One region of the Neorhizobium sp. LjRoot104 genome, then DNA from elsewhere that is predicted to be linked to it. Evidence: predicted binding sites of a transcription regulator. Region 1 holds the regulator's gene; the other holds the start of a gene.
What was found. Region 1 encodes PhoB, which activates phosphate uptake and scavenging genes when phosphate is short. Its sites were predicted from a motif close to TGTCATNNANCTGTCAT; they were not measured.
Positions count from the first base shown of each region.

Region 2: ACSQ8R_RS19485 (NAD-glutamate dehydrogenase) is a predicted target of PhoB. The motif match lies at 4,436-4,452, and genes of this name have one in related genera.

Region 1 is NZ_CAXURS020000001.1:112,397-119,765, reverse strand. It holds gene ACSQ8R_RS00620 (substrate-binding domain-containing protein) at 1-114, shown strand, start outside; gene pstC (phosphate ABC transporter permease subunit PstC) at 302-1,786, shown strand; gene pstA (phosphate ABC transporter permease PstA) at 1,783-3,102, shown strand; gene pstB (phosphate ABC transporter ATP-binding protein PstB) at 3,116-3,931, shown strand; gene phoU (phosphate signaling complex protein PhoU) at 3,977-4,690, shown strand; gene phoB (phosphate regulon transcriptional regulator PhoB) at 4,721-5,404, shown strand; gene ACSQ8R_RS00590 (PACE efflux transporter) at 5,415-5,852, opposite strand; gene ACSQ8R_RS00585 (GcrA family cell cycle regulator) at 6,041-6,577, opposite strand; gene ACSQ8R_RS00580 (aspartate aminotransferase family protein) at 6,986-7,369, shown strand, end outside.
Region 2 is NZ_CAXURS020000001.1:3,966,598-3,973,966, forward strand. It holds gene ACSQ8R_RS19460 (MFS transporter) at 1-195, opposite strand, end outside; gene ACSQ8R_RS19465 (aspartate-semialdehyde dehydrogenase) at 698-1,732, shown strand; gene ACSQ8R_RS19470 (lytic murein transglycosylase) at 1,936-2,748, shown strand; gene ACSQ8R_RS19475 (carbonic anhydrase) at 2,767-3,441, opposite strand; gene pdxY (pyridoxal kinase PdxY) at 3,511-4,383, opposite strand; gene ACSQ8R_RS19485 (NAD-glutamate dehydrogenase) at 4,559-7,369, shown strand, end outside.

The DNA of each region.
Region 1 (7,369 bases):
TCCGACGATATGGTCGGCCCTGACTCGCCGCTCGTCGAGTATGGCCTGGTTGCCGCCCCGGACGCACAGCGCGAACAGGCCCGCAAGGACTTCACCGCCGGCAAGACGATGTAATCGAAAGACCGGCGCCGCTTTTGGCGGCGCCGTTTTCTCTTCCCGCCGAAAGCTCTTGCATCGGTGTGGATCGTCGGCTTTGCGGCGATGGTATTGCTCAAGGCGCGACGGCGAATGCGATCGGTTCCGATGAACGGAGCTGGGCGGTGATGGGTTGCCGCCGCAGGCGGTACGCCGGGGGATTATGATGAACACATCACTAATATTATTGATTTTGGCAATAATCGGCCTAGCCGGTTACGTCACCGGTGCCCGGCACGCGATGGCACTGGTCGGAGGAATTTCCTCCAGACTTCATTCGCGGCCTGGATATTACGGTTCTTTTGTCGCTGTCTGGGCGATCTTGCCGGCCGCTGTCATTCTCTTTGTCTGGCTGATCGCCAGCCCCATGTATATCAGCTCGTCGGTGCGCGGTGCGTTTCCCGAAGAGGTGAAAACCCAATCGCAGGCCGAGCAAGGCCTGAGCTACGGCATGATTACCTCGATCGCCCGAGGAATGAATGCATTGACCGGCGACGAGATTGCCCGCGTCGAGAACAATCCGGTGGAGCTGCGTACCGCGCTTGGTGCCAAGGGCGTTCCGCTTGCGGGCGATCCGCAGCCTTTCATGGTCAAGGCCGCTGCCGATCTGAACAGGATGACCTTCGTCAGCCGTATCCTCATGACGATCGTCGTCCTGGGGGCATCCTTTGGCGGCGCCTTCCTAGCCCATCGCCAGATCGCGCCGCGCTTCCGCGCTCGCAATCGGGTGGAAAAAGTCGTTCTCGGAAGTCTCGTCGTGGCCTCCTCGATCGCCATACTGACCACGGTCGGAATCGTCGCATCGATGCTGACCGAAGCGGCCCACTTCTTCACCGCCATTCCGGCCTGGGAATTCTTCTTCGGCACGGTATGGGATCCGCGTTTTGCGGCTGCCGGTTCGGGTGGCTCCGAAGGTCAGTTCGGGCTTATTCCGCTGCTGCTCGGCACGCTCTATATCGGTTTCGTCGCGATGCTCTTCGCGGTTCCGATCGGCCTTTTCTCGGCAATCTACATGGCCGAATATGCCTCGCCGAAAGTCCGCTCGGTCGCCAAGCCGCTGCTCGAAGTGCTCGCCGGCATTCCGACCATCGTCTACGGCTTCTTCGCATTGACCACCGTCGGCCCGTTCCTTCGCGACATTTCTTCGCAACTGAACGGTCTCGTCACCGGCGACTATGCCAACTTCATCCAGGCACAGAGCGTTCTGACGGCCGGTTTCGTCATGGGCATCATGCTGATCCCCTACGTCTCCTCGCTGTCGGACGACATCATCACCGCAGTGCCGCGTGCCCTGCGTGACGGTTCGCTCGGCCTCGGCGCCACCCGTTCGGAAACCATCAAGAAGGTCGTGCTGCCGGCTGCTCTTCCAGGCATCGTCGGCGCGCTTCTGATGACAGCATCGCGCGCCGTCGGCGAAACCATGATCGTCGTGCTTGCGGCCGGTGTCGCCGCCCGGCTGCAGATCAACCCCTTCGAGCCGATGACGACCGTGACCGTCAAGATCGTCAACCAGCTGACGGGCGACCTTGAGTTCACCTCGCCGCAGACCCTGGTTGCCTTCGCGCTGGGCATCACGCTTTTCGCCATCACGCTTTGCCTCAACATCTACGCGCTCTACATCGTGCGCAAATACCGGGAGCAGTACGAATGACCGATGTGGTTTCTCCCGCCGCCGGCATCCCCAAGGCCAAGTCCGTCCGTCGCGATATCGGCATCAAGCGCCGTTACGCCGCCGAGCGCCGCTTCCGTGCCTACGGCATCGCCGCGCTTTCCTTCGGCATCATCTTCCTGATGCTTCTGCTGTGGTCGGTTGTCTCCAAGGGTTACACCGCCTTCCAGCAGACCATGATCACCATGCCGGTCGAGTTCTCGCAGCAGATCATCGATCCGCAGAACGAACGTGCCACCAATCCACAGAAGCTGATGACGGCGAACTATCCGATCGTCGCCCGCAACGCTCTCGCCAAGCTGCTCAACGTCAGCGTCGACGACCGTGTCGCGGCCCGCGCCATCGGCCAGATGCTGTCGGACGGCGTCCGCGTCCAGCTGCGCGACCTGGTGGTCGCCAATCCGGCGATCATCGGCACGACGCATACGGTGACACTGCTTGCCTCCGGCGACATCGACTCGGCCTACAAGGGCCAGATCGACCTCGACGTCGGCCAGGAGAACCGCAAGGTCAACGACCAGCAGCTCGGCTGGATGAAGCAGCTCTCCGACAGCGGGGCGCTTGCCAAGCACTTCAACGGCGGCATTTTCGTCAACGGCGCATCGAGCCGTCCGGAAGCGGCCGGCGTCGGCGTCGCGCTGATCGGCTCGTTCTACATGATGCTGATCGTGCTCGTCCTGTCGCTGCCGATCGGCGTCGCCGCCTCGATCTATCTTGAGGAATTCGCCCCGAAGAACAAGTTCACCGACCTGATCGAGGTGAACATCAACAATCTCGCGGCCGTTCCCTCGATCGTTTACGGTCTGCTTGGCTTGGCGGTCTTCGTCAACTTCGTGGGCCTGCCGCGCTCGGCCTCCTTCGTCGGTGGCCTGGTACTTACCCTCATGACGCTGCCGACGATCATCATCGCCACCCGCGCGGCGCTGAAGGCCGTGCCGCCGTCGATCCGTGCGGCCGCCCTCGGCCTCGGCGCTTCGAAGATGCAGACGATCTTCCACCATGTCCTGCCGCTCGCGATGCCCGGCATCCTGACCGGCACGATCATCGGCCTCGCACACGCACTCGGCGAAACCGCACCGCTGCTCCTGATCGGCATGGTGGCCTTCGTCGCCAACTATCCGACGACGCCGCTCGATCCTTCGACGGCGCTGCCGGTACAGATCTATATGTGGGCGAACGAAGCGGAACGCGCGTTCGTCGAACGCACCTCGGGAGCAATCATCATCCTGCTCCTGTTCCTCATCCTAATGAATGTTGGCGCAATTCTCTTGCGGCGTCGCTTCGAGCGGCGCTGGTAGAAGGAGTATGACAATGAACATGATGTCAGAATCGGCAGTTGAAAAGGCGCTGGACCAAAAGATGAGTGATGCTTCTCACAAGATGATCGGCAAGGACGTTTCCGTCTATTACGGCGAAAAGCGTGCGCTTTTCGACGTGAACCTCAACGTTCGCGAAAACACGGTGACAGCTCTCATCGGCCCTTCCGGCTGCGGCAAGTCCACTTTCCTGCGCTGCCTCAACCGGATGAACGACACGATCGAGAATTGCCGCGTTACCGGCAAGATCACCCTCGACTCGGACGATATCTACGACCAGAACATCGACGTCGTGGAACTTCGCGCTCGCGTCGGCATGGTTTTCCAGAAACCGAACCCGTTCCCGAAGACCATCTACGAGAACATCTCCTACGGTCCGCGCATCCACGGCCTTTCCAAGAACAAGGCCGACATGGACCAGATCGTCGAGGCGAGCCTGCAGCGCGCCGGCCTCTGGGGCGAAGTCAAGGATCGACTGCATGAATCCGGCACCGGCCTTTCCGGCGGCCAGCAGCAACGTCTGTGCATCGCCCGCGCGATCGCCGTGTCGCCGGAAGTCATCCTCATGGACGAACCGTGCTCGGCTCTCGACCCGATCGCGACCGCCAAGGTTGAAGAACTCATCCATGAACTGCGCGCCAACTACACGATCGTCATCGTGACGCATTCGATGCAGCAGGCTGCCCGCGTTTCGCAGCGCACCGCCATGTTCCACCTCGGCCAGCTCGTCGAGGAGAACGACACCGACAAGATGTTCACCAATCCCGACGACCAGCGCACGCAGGATTACATCATGGGCCGTTTCGGCTGATCCAGCCGACCGCGCCGCCTGAAAATCAATTTTGAGGACGAGAAGATGGCATCGACCCATATCCTGTCGGCTTATGACGACGAACTGAAATACCTGAGCCGCCGCATCTCCGAAATGGGCGGCCTCGCCGAGCAGATGTGCTCGGACGCCGTGCGCGCGCTGGTCAATTCCGACGCTGCCCTGGCCCAGAAGGTCATCTCCGACGACGTGATCCTCGATCACGCCGAACGCGAGATCGGCGACAAGGCGATCGTCACGATCGCACGCCGCCAGCCCGTGGCAGCCGACCTTCGCGAGATCGTCGGTTCGCTGCGCATCGCGTCCGATCTGGAGCGCGTCGGCGACCTTGGCAAGAACACCGCCAAGCGCGTCATCGCGGTTCAGGGCACCGGCGTTCCGCGCAAGCTCGCCCGCGGCCTCGAACATCTCTCCGATCTCGCCCTCGTGCAGCTCAAGGACGTCCTCGACGTCTACGCGACGCGCTCGGCGGAAAAGGCCGAGGCGATCCGCATCCGCGACGAGGAAATCGACGCGATGTACACGTCGCTGTTCCGCGAACTCCTCACCTACATGATGGAGGATCCGCGCAACATCACCACCTGCACGCACCTGCTGTTCTGCGCCAAGAACATCGAGCGTATCGGCGACCACGCCACCAACATCGCCGAAACCATCTACTACATGACCACCGGCGCCCAGCCGGAAGGCGATCGCCCGAAGGACGACTCGTCGAACACGCTCGGCGCGATTACCGAATAAATGATGGAATGCTGACGGAGCAGAGCCGAAATGCTGCCTAAAATCGCTGTGGTGGAGGATGAAGAAGCACTCAGCGTGCTTCTTCGCTACAATCTCGAAGCGGAAGGTTATGAGGTCGAGACGATCCTGCGGGGGGATGAAGCCGAGATCCGGCTTCAGGAGCGTACGCCGGATCTTCTGATACTCGACTGGATGCTGCCCGGCGTTTCCGGCATCGAACTCTGCCGCCGGCTGCGCATGCGCTCGGAAACGGAGCGCCTGCCGATCATCATGCTGACGGCCCGCGGCGAGGAGAGCGAACGTGTTCGCGGCCTCGCCACCGGCGCCGACGACTATGTGGTGAAGCCTTTCTCGACGCCGGAACTGATGGCCCGCGTCAAGGCGATGCTGCGCCGCGCCCGTCCCGAAGTGCTCTCCAGCGTGCTCCGCTGCGGCGATATCGAACTCGATCGGGAAACCCATCGCGTTCACCGCAAGAGCCGTGAAGTGCGCCTCGGCCCGACCGAATTCCGCCTTCTGGAATTCCTGATGGCCTCGCCCGGCCGTGTGTTCTCACGGTCGCAGCTCCTGGACGGCGTCTGGGGGCATGACATCTATGTCGACGAGCGTACCGTCGACGTCCATGTCGGGCGCCTCAGGAAGGCGCTCAACTTCTCCAACATGCAGGATGTCATCCGCACCGTCCGCGGCGCGGGTTACTCGATGGAATCCTGAGAGGCGGCTTTCAGGCCGCCCGGGTCTGCCGCTGCCATTCCGGCAGCGGAAAGATCCGGTCATAGGCCCAGTTGAAGACGAAGGCGTAGACCACGTAGAAGACCGCGAAAGACACATCCATCATCAGCGCATGGAGGATGCTGACGCCGAGATACCAGGCGATCAGCGGCAGAAGCGCGATCAGCAGACCAAGTTCGAACAGCACCGCATGCGCCACGCGTATCGCGGTGTTTTTCTGCGTGGTGCCGGTGAAGCGCTGCATCAGATGGTCGAAGCCGAGATTGTAAAGATAGTTCCAGCCGGTGGCGATCGTCGCGCTGCCGATGCCGACCACGCCGATGTCGGCAGCCGGCATGCCGAAGGCGATAGCGCCGAGCGGCGTGATGAGAGCGAGCCCGATCAGTTCGAAGCTGATGGCATGGCGGATACGGTCGCGTGTCGAGCGCATGATGACCTCCTGGGTGCGTTCCGGGTCGTCCCGGAGTTTTTGCCCGAATGGGGGAGGTCGTCCTCGCTGCTCCGTCAAATAGGCGCAATGCCGATCCGGAGCAAGGCCTGGCCGACATGTCTGCCATGCGCAACAAAAAAGCGGGCCTCGCGCCCGCTTTCGATCTTGTCCTCGTGTCGCGCCGCCGCTCAGACCCGAGCGGCAACCTTGCGGCGCTCGTTGACCGGCTGGTAGGCGAGTTTTGCGTGATAGCCGCAATAAGGCGACGCATCCGGGGATTCACAGCCGCAGAAGTGGAAGTCTTCCTTGAGCGGATCGCCGACCGGCCACTTGCAGGTGCGCTCGGTCAGTTCCGTCAATGCGAGACGACGGGAAATCGGCACCACCACGTTGGAGGCGGGACGATACTCCATCTCCTGATAGGGTTCGATTTCGACCTCTTCCTTGACCATCGTCGCACCGACGGCGCGGGTAACGGTCCGGGTCGCGACGCGCGATGCGTAGTTTGGAGCCCGCGGCGCCGACGTCGTGCGCTTGGCCGTCGATGAACGGCTGGTCGCAACCGTGCCGCCGGCTTTCGCCCGGCCCGGCAGGCTGAGACGATGCACCTTGCCGATCACGGCATTTCGGCTCACGCCTCCAAGTTGCGCTGCGATCTGGCTGGCGCTGAGGCCCTCCGACCATAATCTTTTGAGCTTCTCGACACGCTCGTCTGTCCAGTTCATGCCCGTTCTCCGCCTTTGAACGTTGCTGGCATGCAGAATCCTTCCACCTTTGCTGCGAAATTCATTTCGCAGCACCCACTATATCTATGCTTGAGGTGACTAGTTCCGCCGCATGCAGTCTAGTAATTGATCTTTAACCTAGTGTGAGGCTGACTCCGTGGCAAGAGTCGGGGGAATCTGCGGGAATCGATTTCGTGGTTTTCCCCAACTTGCTGTCCGGGAGAGTCATTTTTGTCACATAGGCCGACGCCTGTCGCTTTCCCGCCTTGGCTTGCCCAAAACGCCGAGCTTTGTTGACATTGACGGCCTAAACCCCGATAGTGCCCCCGCCGCCCAGTGGGCGGCATTTTTGATTTTTTCGGCCCGTTCCATGGGCCTTTCTGGACTGCCTAGAGGAGTGATGTCGCCATGGCTGAAGCCGCGCTTTTCGACACGTTTGCCCGGACTCCGCTGCGTTTCGAGCGCGGCGAGGGCGTATGGCTTGTGACGGAAAGTGGGGAGCGATATCTCGATTTTGGTTCCGGCGTCGCGGTCAATTCGCTCGGTCACGGCCATCCGCATCTCGTTGGTGCGCTGAAGGCGCAAGCCGACAAGGTGTGGCATACGTCCAACCTCTTCGAACAGCCCGGCCAGGAGAAGCTGGCGCGTCGTCTCGCCGACAATTCTTTCGCGGACAAGGTGTTCTTCACCAATTCCGGCGCCGAGGCCCTGGAATGCGCCATCAAGACGGCGCGCCGCTATCAGTTCGTGAAGGGGCATCCGGAGCGCTTCCACATCATTACCTTCGAAGGC
Region 2 (7,369 bases), 3.9 Mb from region 1:
CAGGGCAAAGATGTTCCGGGTCGTTTCCGGATACTGGCTGAAGAAGGCTGCACCGATAAAGGTTGCCAGTGAACCATAAAGATAGAAATCGTACCATTCGAATACGGTGCCGAGCGAAGAAGCAAAGATAACCTTCTTCTCTTCCCGCGTCATCGGTCCGGCTTTTGTGCCGACCGCTGTTGCGACATTTGCCATTGTCGTCCTCCCTCAAGATGAAACTCGCGCGCCGGCTCCGAGCCCGTTCCCTCCAGGGCCTGGATATGACGACGCATTGTCGCAGATTGCCAGAATTCAAGGGCCAAGGAGAGCGATGCTTTGGGATTATGACTTTCGTCTAATATCGCGCCTGCCGTGCACGGCCGATGCTGCGGCGCGGCATGAGAGCAATGCGGTGCAGCACCTGCGCAGCCATCGCTTGACTCGCTCCGAAAATCTTTTAAACAGCTTCACGAACGGGAAGACACCCACATGCGCGCCTGCGAATTCCATATCGCTGCCTCAGCACTGCCGGCCATCCAGGCTGCGCAGCGGGCGTGTTTTGCCGCTTTCTCCAAAACCAAGGCCAAAACGACGACGAAAACCGTCTGACGTCTCTGGCCGCCGCTCTCTCCCCGGATGGCCGGGGACAAGGAATTCCGCGGGCTGACCGCGGCTTCCCCCTCACCGGAAACGAGGAGAGACAGAAAGAGAGCACAAAATGGGTTTCAAGATCGCAGTCGCCGGTGCAACCGGCAATGTCGGCAGGGAAATGCTGACGATCCTTTCCGAGCGCGGCTTCCCGGTCGACGAAGTCGTGGCGCTGGCATCCGCCCGCAGCCAGGGGACCGAAGTTTCGTTCGGCGACCGGACGCTCAAGGTTTCCAACCTCGAAAACTATGATTTCTCCGACACCGACATCTGCCTGATGTCGGCCGGCGGCGAGGTTTCCAAGAAGTGGTCGCCGAAGATCGGTGCGCAGGGCTGCGTCGTCATCGACAACTCTTCCGCCTGGCGTTACGACCAGGACGTCCCGCTGATCGTTCCGGAAGTGAACCCCGATGCGGTCGCCGGCTTCACCAAGCGCAACATCATCGCCAACCCGAACTGCTCGACCGCGCAGCTCGTCGTCGCCCTGAAGCCGCTGCACGACTTCGCCAGGATCAAGCGCGTCGTCGTCTCGACCTACCAGTCGGTTTCCGGCGCCGGCAAGGAAGGCATGGACGAGCTCTTCACCCAGACCCGCGCCGTCTTCGTCGCCGATCCGGTCGAATCCAAGAAGTTCACCAAGCGCATCGCCTTCAACGTCATCCCGCATATCGATAGCTTCATGGAAGACGGATATACGAAGGAAGAGTGGAAGGTTCTCGCCGAGACCAAGAAGATGCTCGATCCGAAGATCAAGGTGACCTGCACCGCGGTGCGCGTTCCGGTCTTCATCGGCCATTCGGAATCGGTCAATATCGAGTTCGAAAACGAGATCACTGCCGACCAGGCCCGCGATATCCTGCGCGAAGCCCCGGGCTGCCTCGTCATCGACAAGCATGAGAACGGCGGCTACATCACGCCTTACGAATGCGCCGGCGAGGATGCCACCTACATTTCCCGTATCCGCGAGGATGCGACGGTGGAAAATGGCCTCAATATCTGGGTGGTTTCCGACAACCTGCGCAAGGGCGCGGCACTCAACGCCATCCAGATTGCCGAATTGCTCGTAAATCGCGGCCTGATCAAGCCGCGCAAGGTTGCTGCCTGATAAATAATAAATTTATTAAGCATGTTCAGATAGAAACCCTGCCAGAAATGGCGGGGTTTTTCTTTCGAATCACCTACATCACGAACTATTCATGAACGGGTGAGTTGCGATTGTCTGCAGCCGCCGCCATAAGGCCGAAACAAAACACATTCTCCGGACGCCTCTGACTTGAGCGATCCGGCTCTCGGGACGGGTTTGACCGCATGAAGAAGATTTTGCTGGCAGGATTGATCGCAACCGGTTTCATGACCGCCACCCCGGCGTTTGCCGCGCTCCAATGCGGCAACGATTCATCCGGCTTCGCCCGCTGGGTCGATGAGTTCAAACGGACTGCCCCTGCGAACGGCGTCAACCCTTCCGTCGTCGAAAAGGCTTTCTCGAACGTCTCCTACAACCGCCCGACCATCAGCGCCGATCGCGGCCAGAAAAGCTTCAAGCTTTCCTTCGACGAGTTCATGAAGAAGCGCGGCGGGGCTGCCATCATCTCCCGCGGCAAGGGCATGAAATCCGGCAACGCCTCGCTGTTTGCTCAAATCGAACGTCGCTTCGGCGTGCCGGCCGGTCCCATCATCGCCATCTGGGGCATGGAAACCGGTTTCGGCAGCTTCATGGGCGATCAGCACACGCTCTCCGCCGTTGCAACGCTTGCTTACGATTGCCGCCGCTCCGCCTATTTCACCGAGCAGCTTTATGCGGCCCTCCAGCTCGTCGGCCGAGGCGATCTGAGCGTCACCGCCCGCGGCGCTGCGCATGGCGAGATCGGCCAGACGCAGTTCCTGCCGCTGAACGTCATCCGGTACGGCGCCGACGGCGATGGGGACGGTCATATCGACATGGTCCGTTCTCGCGCCGATGCGCTTGCATCGACCGCCAACTTCCTGAAGGGACACGGCTGGAGGCCGGGTGCCGGCTATCAGCCGGGCCAGCCGAACTTCGTTGCCATCCAGGGCTGGAACGCCGCAACCGTCTACCAGCAGGCAATCGCCTATATGGGCGCCCAGATCGACGGCCAATAAGCCTCGTTCGTCGTGAAATCAGGCCGAGATCTGCTCGGCCTCGATCGGCGGCTCATCCAGGTTGGGACGGACGAAATCGCCCTTGCTGTCCATGATCCAGAGCTCGCCGGTCGAGATGTCGAACCAGGCGCCGTGAATGCCGAGCTTCCCCTCTTCGTCGTGTTTTCGAACAAAGGGAAACGTCTGCAGATTGGCGATCGAATTGCGGATCGAGACCCGCTCCAGCGCGGTCTGGCGTTCGGCCTGCGTCATCAAGTCGTTGTTCTGGATCTGCTCGGCGGCGGGCCTGACCAGCCCCATCCACTTGCCGATGAAATCCCCCGGCGACAGCGGCTTCATGGAGGGATCCAGCGCCGCCTGGATGCCGCCGCAGCGGCCATGGCCCATCACCACGATATTGTCGATCTCAAGCACCTGAACGGCATATTCGATCGCCGCCGACGTGCCGTGGAACTGCCCGTCGGGCTCGTAGCGCGGCACCATGTTGGCGACGTTGCGCACCACGAACATCTCTCCGGGGCCGCAGTCGAAGATTGTCTCCGGCGCGGCACGGGAGTCGCAACAGGCGATCAGCAGCGTATGGGGCTTCTGCCCCTTGTCCGCCAGCACACGGTAGCGCTCGCGTTCGTCACTATAGCGACCGCTCATGAAGTTGCGGTAGCCCGCCAGAAGTCTGTCAGGAAAATCCGTCATGCAGCAACGATTATAATGGCTCCGGCCGAAGATCAACGGCCATTGTGCATATGCGAAATTCCTATGCCCTCAACGCCTGGCCCGCTGCAAGGGGTGCACGAGCCGGCGCATCTGAACCATCGCCATGGGCGTGGAGAGGCTCGACGCATCGGTCTCCAGCGTCAGTTCGTCGCCGCCGCGTTTTGCGGTGCGCGCAAGGATCTCGAAAACGCTCGCCGTCGCCAGCTGCAGCGCCTTTTCCTCGTCCATGCCGGCCAGGATGCGCCCGAGGAACAGGGCTCCCAAAAGGTCGCCGAGCCCGTTCGGCGGATTGTCGATCAGCCGGTGTTCGGCAAGCAGCGCATGTTTGCCGGTCAGGTAGAGATTGCCGGTGCTGCCCGCCATCATCGGCACCGCCGAGGTCACCAGGATGCGCGGCGGCCCGAGCGCGACTGCCGCGTCCATGATGTCGTTGTTGGTTTCGAGCGGCGCACCGGAAAGCCAGGCGAGCTCATAGCGGTTCGGCGTGGCGATCGTCGCCAGCGGAATGAGTTCGTCGCGGATCGCTTCCGCCGTCGGCTGCGGAATATAGAGCCCGCCGAGATCGCCCATGACCGGATCGCAGACATAGAGAAGGTCGGGGTTTTTCTCCTTCAGCGCCCTTATCAGCCGTGCGACGGAACGCGGCTGGGCGGCATTGCCGAAATAACCGGTCAGCACCGCCTTCACTTCTCCCAGCCATGGCGCGCGAATAAGATCGTCTATAGCTTTGTCGAAATCTGATTCGGGAAAGGTCAGCCGCGTGGAAGGCCCATGACCGGGATGCCAGGGGAGTACGACGGTCGGCATTGCCCAGACGGGAAAGCCCAGCGTCTCGAGCGCGAAGACGGCGGCGCGATTGCCGACCGAGCCGCGTACGACATGGCTGGAGATGACGAGGACGGCGCTGCTGGTATCCTGCATGAGATTGACTTCCGGCTATGATGGCCCTGTTGATCGTTTCTTCGTCGCCGCATGTCAACAAGGCTTCACGGAAGAATGAAACGTGTGGTGCCGACTGACATGGATCGGCCACGTTGCCGCATGATGACACAAATCTGGTTTATTCCGTCAGAGCACGGAAAAAGGGGAGAGGGACATGGCCGTCAGGCAAAATCCGAAACGGGAAAAACAGATCGAAAGCGCGCGCAAGATCGTTGCTGCGAGCAAGGGGCCGCATCTCGACCCCCTTATCCTGTTCGGCCGGGCCAGCACTGACGACCTCGAAAGCTACACGCCGGACATGCTGGCGCTCTCCGCCAATCACGCAGCCGCGCGGCTGATGGCCTGGCCCCGGGTGCGGGCAGACATCACGGTCGAACCGATCGCCGGCGTCGAGCCGAACAAGGTTCCGGTCTCGGTGCTGACCGTGGTCGACCGCAACATGCCCTTCCTGTTTGATTCGGTCATGGGCGAAGTGACCGCGACCCACCGCGACCTCACCATGGCGGTTCATCCGATCCTGGTCGTCGAGCCGGGCAAGGAACCGGTGCTGCGCTCCAACGAGCAGCCCGGGGATCCGGCCCATCATGTCAGCCTCATCCAGATCCATCTTTCGCCGCTCAACGAGGAACAGGCCGCTTCGCTCGTCGAGCGCATCCGCTACATCCTCGACCAGGTGCATCTGTCGATCACCGACTGGGGCTCCATGCTGGAAGTCCTCGACGGTGCCGCTAGGCAGCTCAGCAACTCGACAAGCCGCCGCAAGGCCGATCGGGATGAGGCGCTCGCCTTCCTCGACTGGCTGCGCGACGACAATTTCACCTTCCTCGGCATGCGCGAATACGTCTATTCCGGCAAGGGCACTGAGGCCAAGGTCGAGCGGGGCAAGGGCCGCGGTCTCGGCATTCTCTCCGATCCGGATGTGCTCGTCCTGCGCCAGGGCAAGGACGCGGTGACGACCACGCCGGAAATCCTGGAATTCCTCGACGGCCCGGATTTCCTGATCGTCACCAAGGCCAATGTGAAGTCCGTCGTCCACCGCCGCGCCTATATGGACTATGTCGGCGTCAAGCGCTTCGACGAAAAGGGCGAAGTGGTCGGCGAACTGCGCGTCGTCGGCCTTTTCACCGCGACCGCCTATACCCATTCCGTCCGCGATATCCCGCTCCTGCGCGCCAAGGCCGGCCGGGTCGAAGAACATTTCGGCTTCGACCCCGACAGCCATTCCGGCCGCATGCTCGAAAACACGCTCGAATCCTACCCGCGCGACGATCTCTTCCAGATCGATACGGAGCTGCTTGCCCGGTTCTGCGAGCAGATCATGGAACTGAGCGAGCGTCCGCGCGTCCGGGTTCTGCCGCGCATCGACCATTTCGACCGTTTCGTTTCGGTGATCGTCTACGTCCCCCGCGAGGACTATAATTCCCTGGTCCGCGAGAAGGTCGGCGACTACCTGACCAAGGTCTATGACGGCCACGTCTCCGCCTATTACCCGGCTTTCCCGGAGGGCGGCGTCGCCCGCGTCCACATGATCATCGGCCGCCGCAGCGGCAAGACGCCGCGAATCGCCCAAGCCAAGCTCGAAGAAGCGATCCGGCTCATCGCCACCCCCTGGGAGGACCGCTTCGCCGCACTTGCGGAGGAGGGGCCGCGGCTCTCCGTCACCCAGGCCTTCCAGGAAGCCTTCTCGCCCGAGGAAACCTTCGCCGACCTGCCGGACATCGCCGCCTGCGCCGCGGGCGAAGCGATCCGCATCGCCTTCTATCGCCGTCCCGGCGACACGGCGAACACGGTATCGCTGAAGATCTTCCACCGGGACCGGCATCTGTCGCTTTCCCGCCGCGTGCCGCTTCTCGAAAACCTCGGTTTCCATGCCGTCAGCGAGCAGACGTTCGAGATCCAGGTCGGACCCGAGCACGACCGCAGCCAGGTCGTCCTCCACGACATGGAACTGCAGCTCGGCGACGGCCGCGAGGTTGACCTTGCCCGCGAGGGACTGCTGCTCGAAGAGGCCTTCCTGTCCGCCTTCGAAGGCCTGATCGACAACGACGCCTTCAACCGGCTGGTTCTGCTCGCTGGCCTCTCCGCCCGCGAAGTCACGGTGCTGCGTGCGTACTCCCGTTACCTGCGCCAGACCGGCATCGTCTATTCGCAGTCCTATATCGCCGATACGCTGGTCAAATACCCGGCCATCTCCGCGGCCATCTTCCGTCTCTTCCGCGACGGTTTCGATCCGAAGATCGCTGAGAAGGCCCGCGTCAAGAAACTTACCGACCATCACGCCGAGATCGAGGAAGCGCTCGGCAACGTCCCCAATCTCGATGAGGACCGCACGCTTCGCCGTTTCGTCAATGCGGTCGATGCGACGCTCAGGACCAACTATTTCCAGCGCGACGCCAATGGCGCGCCGCACCGGATGTTCGCCTTCAAGCTCGATCCGAAGCTGCTGGACGCCCTGCCGGAACCCCGCCCCTTCCGCGAAATCTTCGTCTACGGCACCGAGGTCGAAGGCGTGCATCTGCGCTTCGGCAAGGTCGCCCGCGGCGGCCTGCGCTGGTCGGATCGCGGCGAGGACTACCGCACGGAAATCCTCGGCCTCGTGAAGGCCCAGCAGGTCAAGAACGCCGTCATCGTGCCGGTCGGCGCCAAGGGCGGCTTCTTCCCGAAAATGCTGCCCCCCGCAAGCGCCCGAGACGCCTTCTTCAATGCCGGCAAGGAGGCCTACAAGACCTTCATCCGCACCCTTCTGTCGATCACCGACAATATCGTTGGCGCCGACATCGTCGGGCCGCCTGACACGATCCGCCTCGATGGCGACGATCCCTATTTTGTGGTGGCCGCCGACAAGGGCACGGCAACCTTCTCCGACACCGCCAACGGCCTGGCCCAGGAAGCCGGCTTCTGGCTGGACGACGCCTTTGCGTCAGGCGGTTCCGCCGGCTACGACCACAAGAAGATGGGCATCACC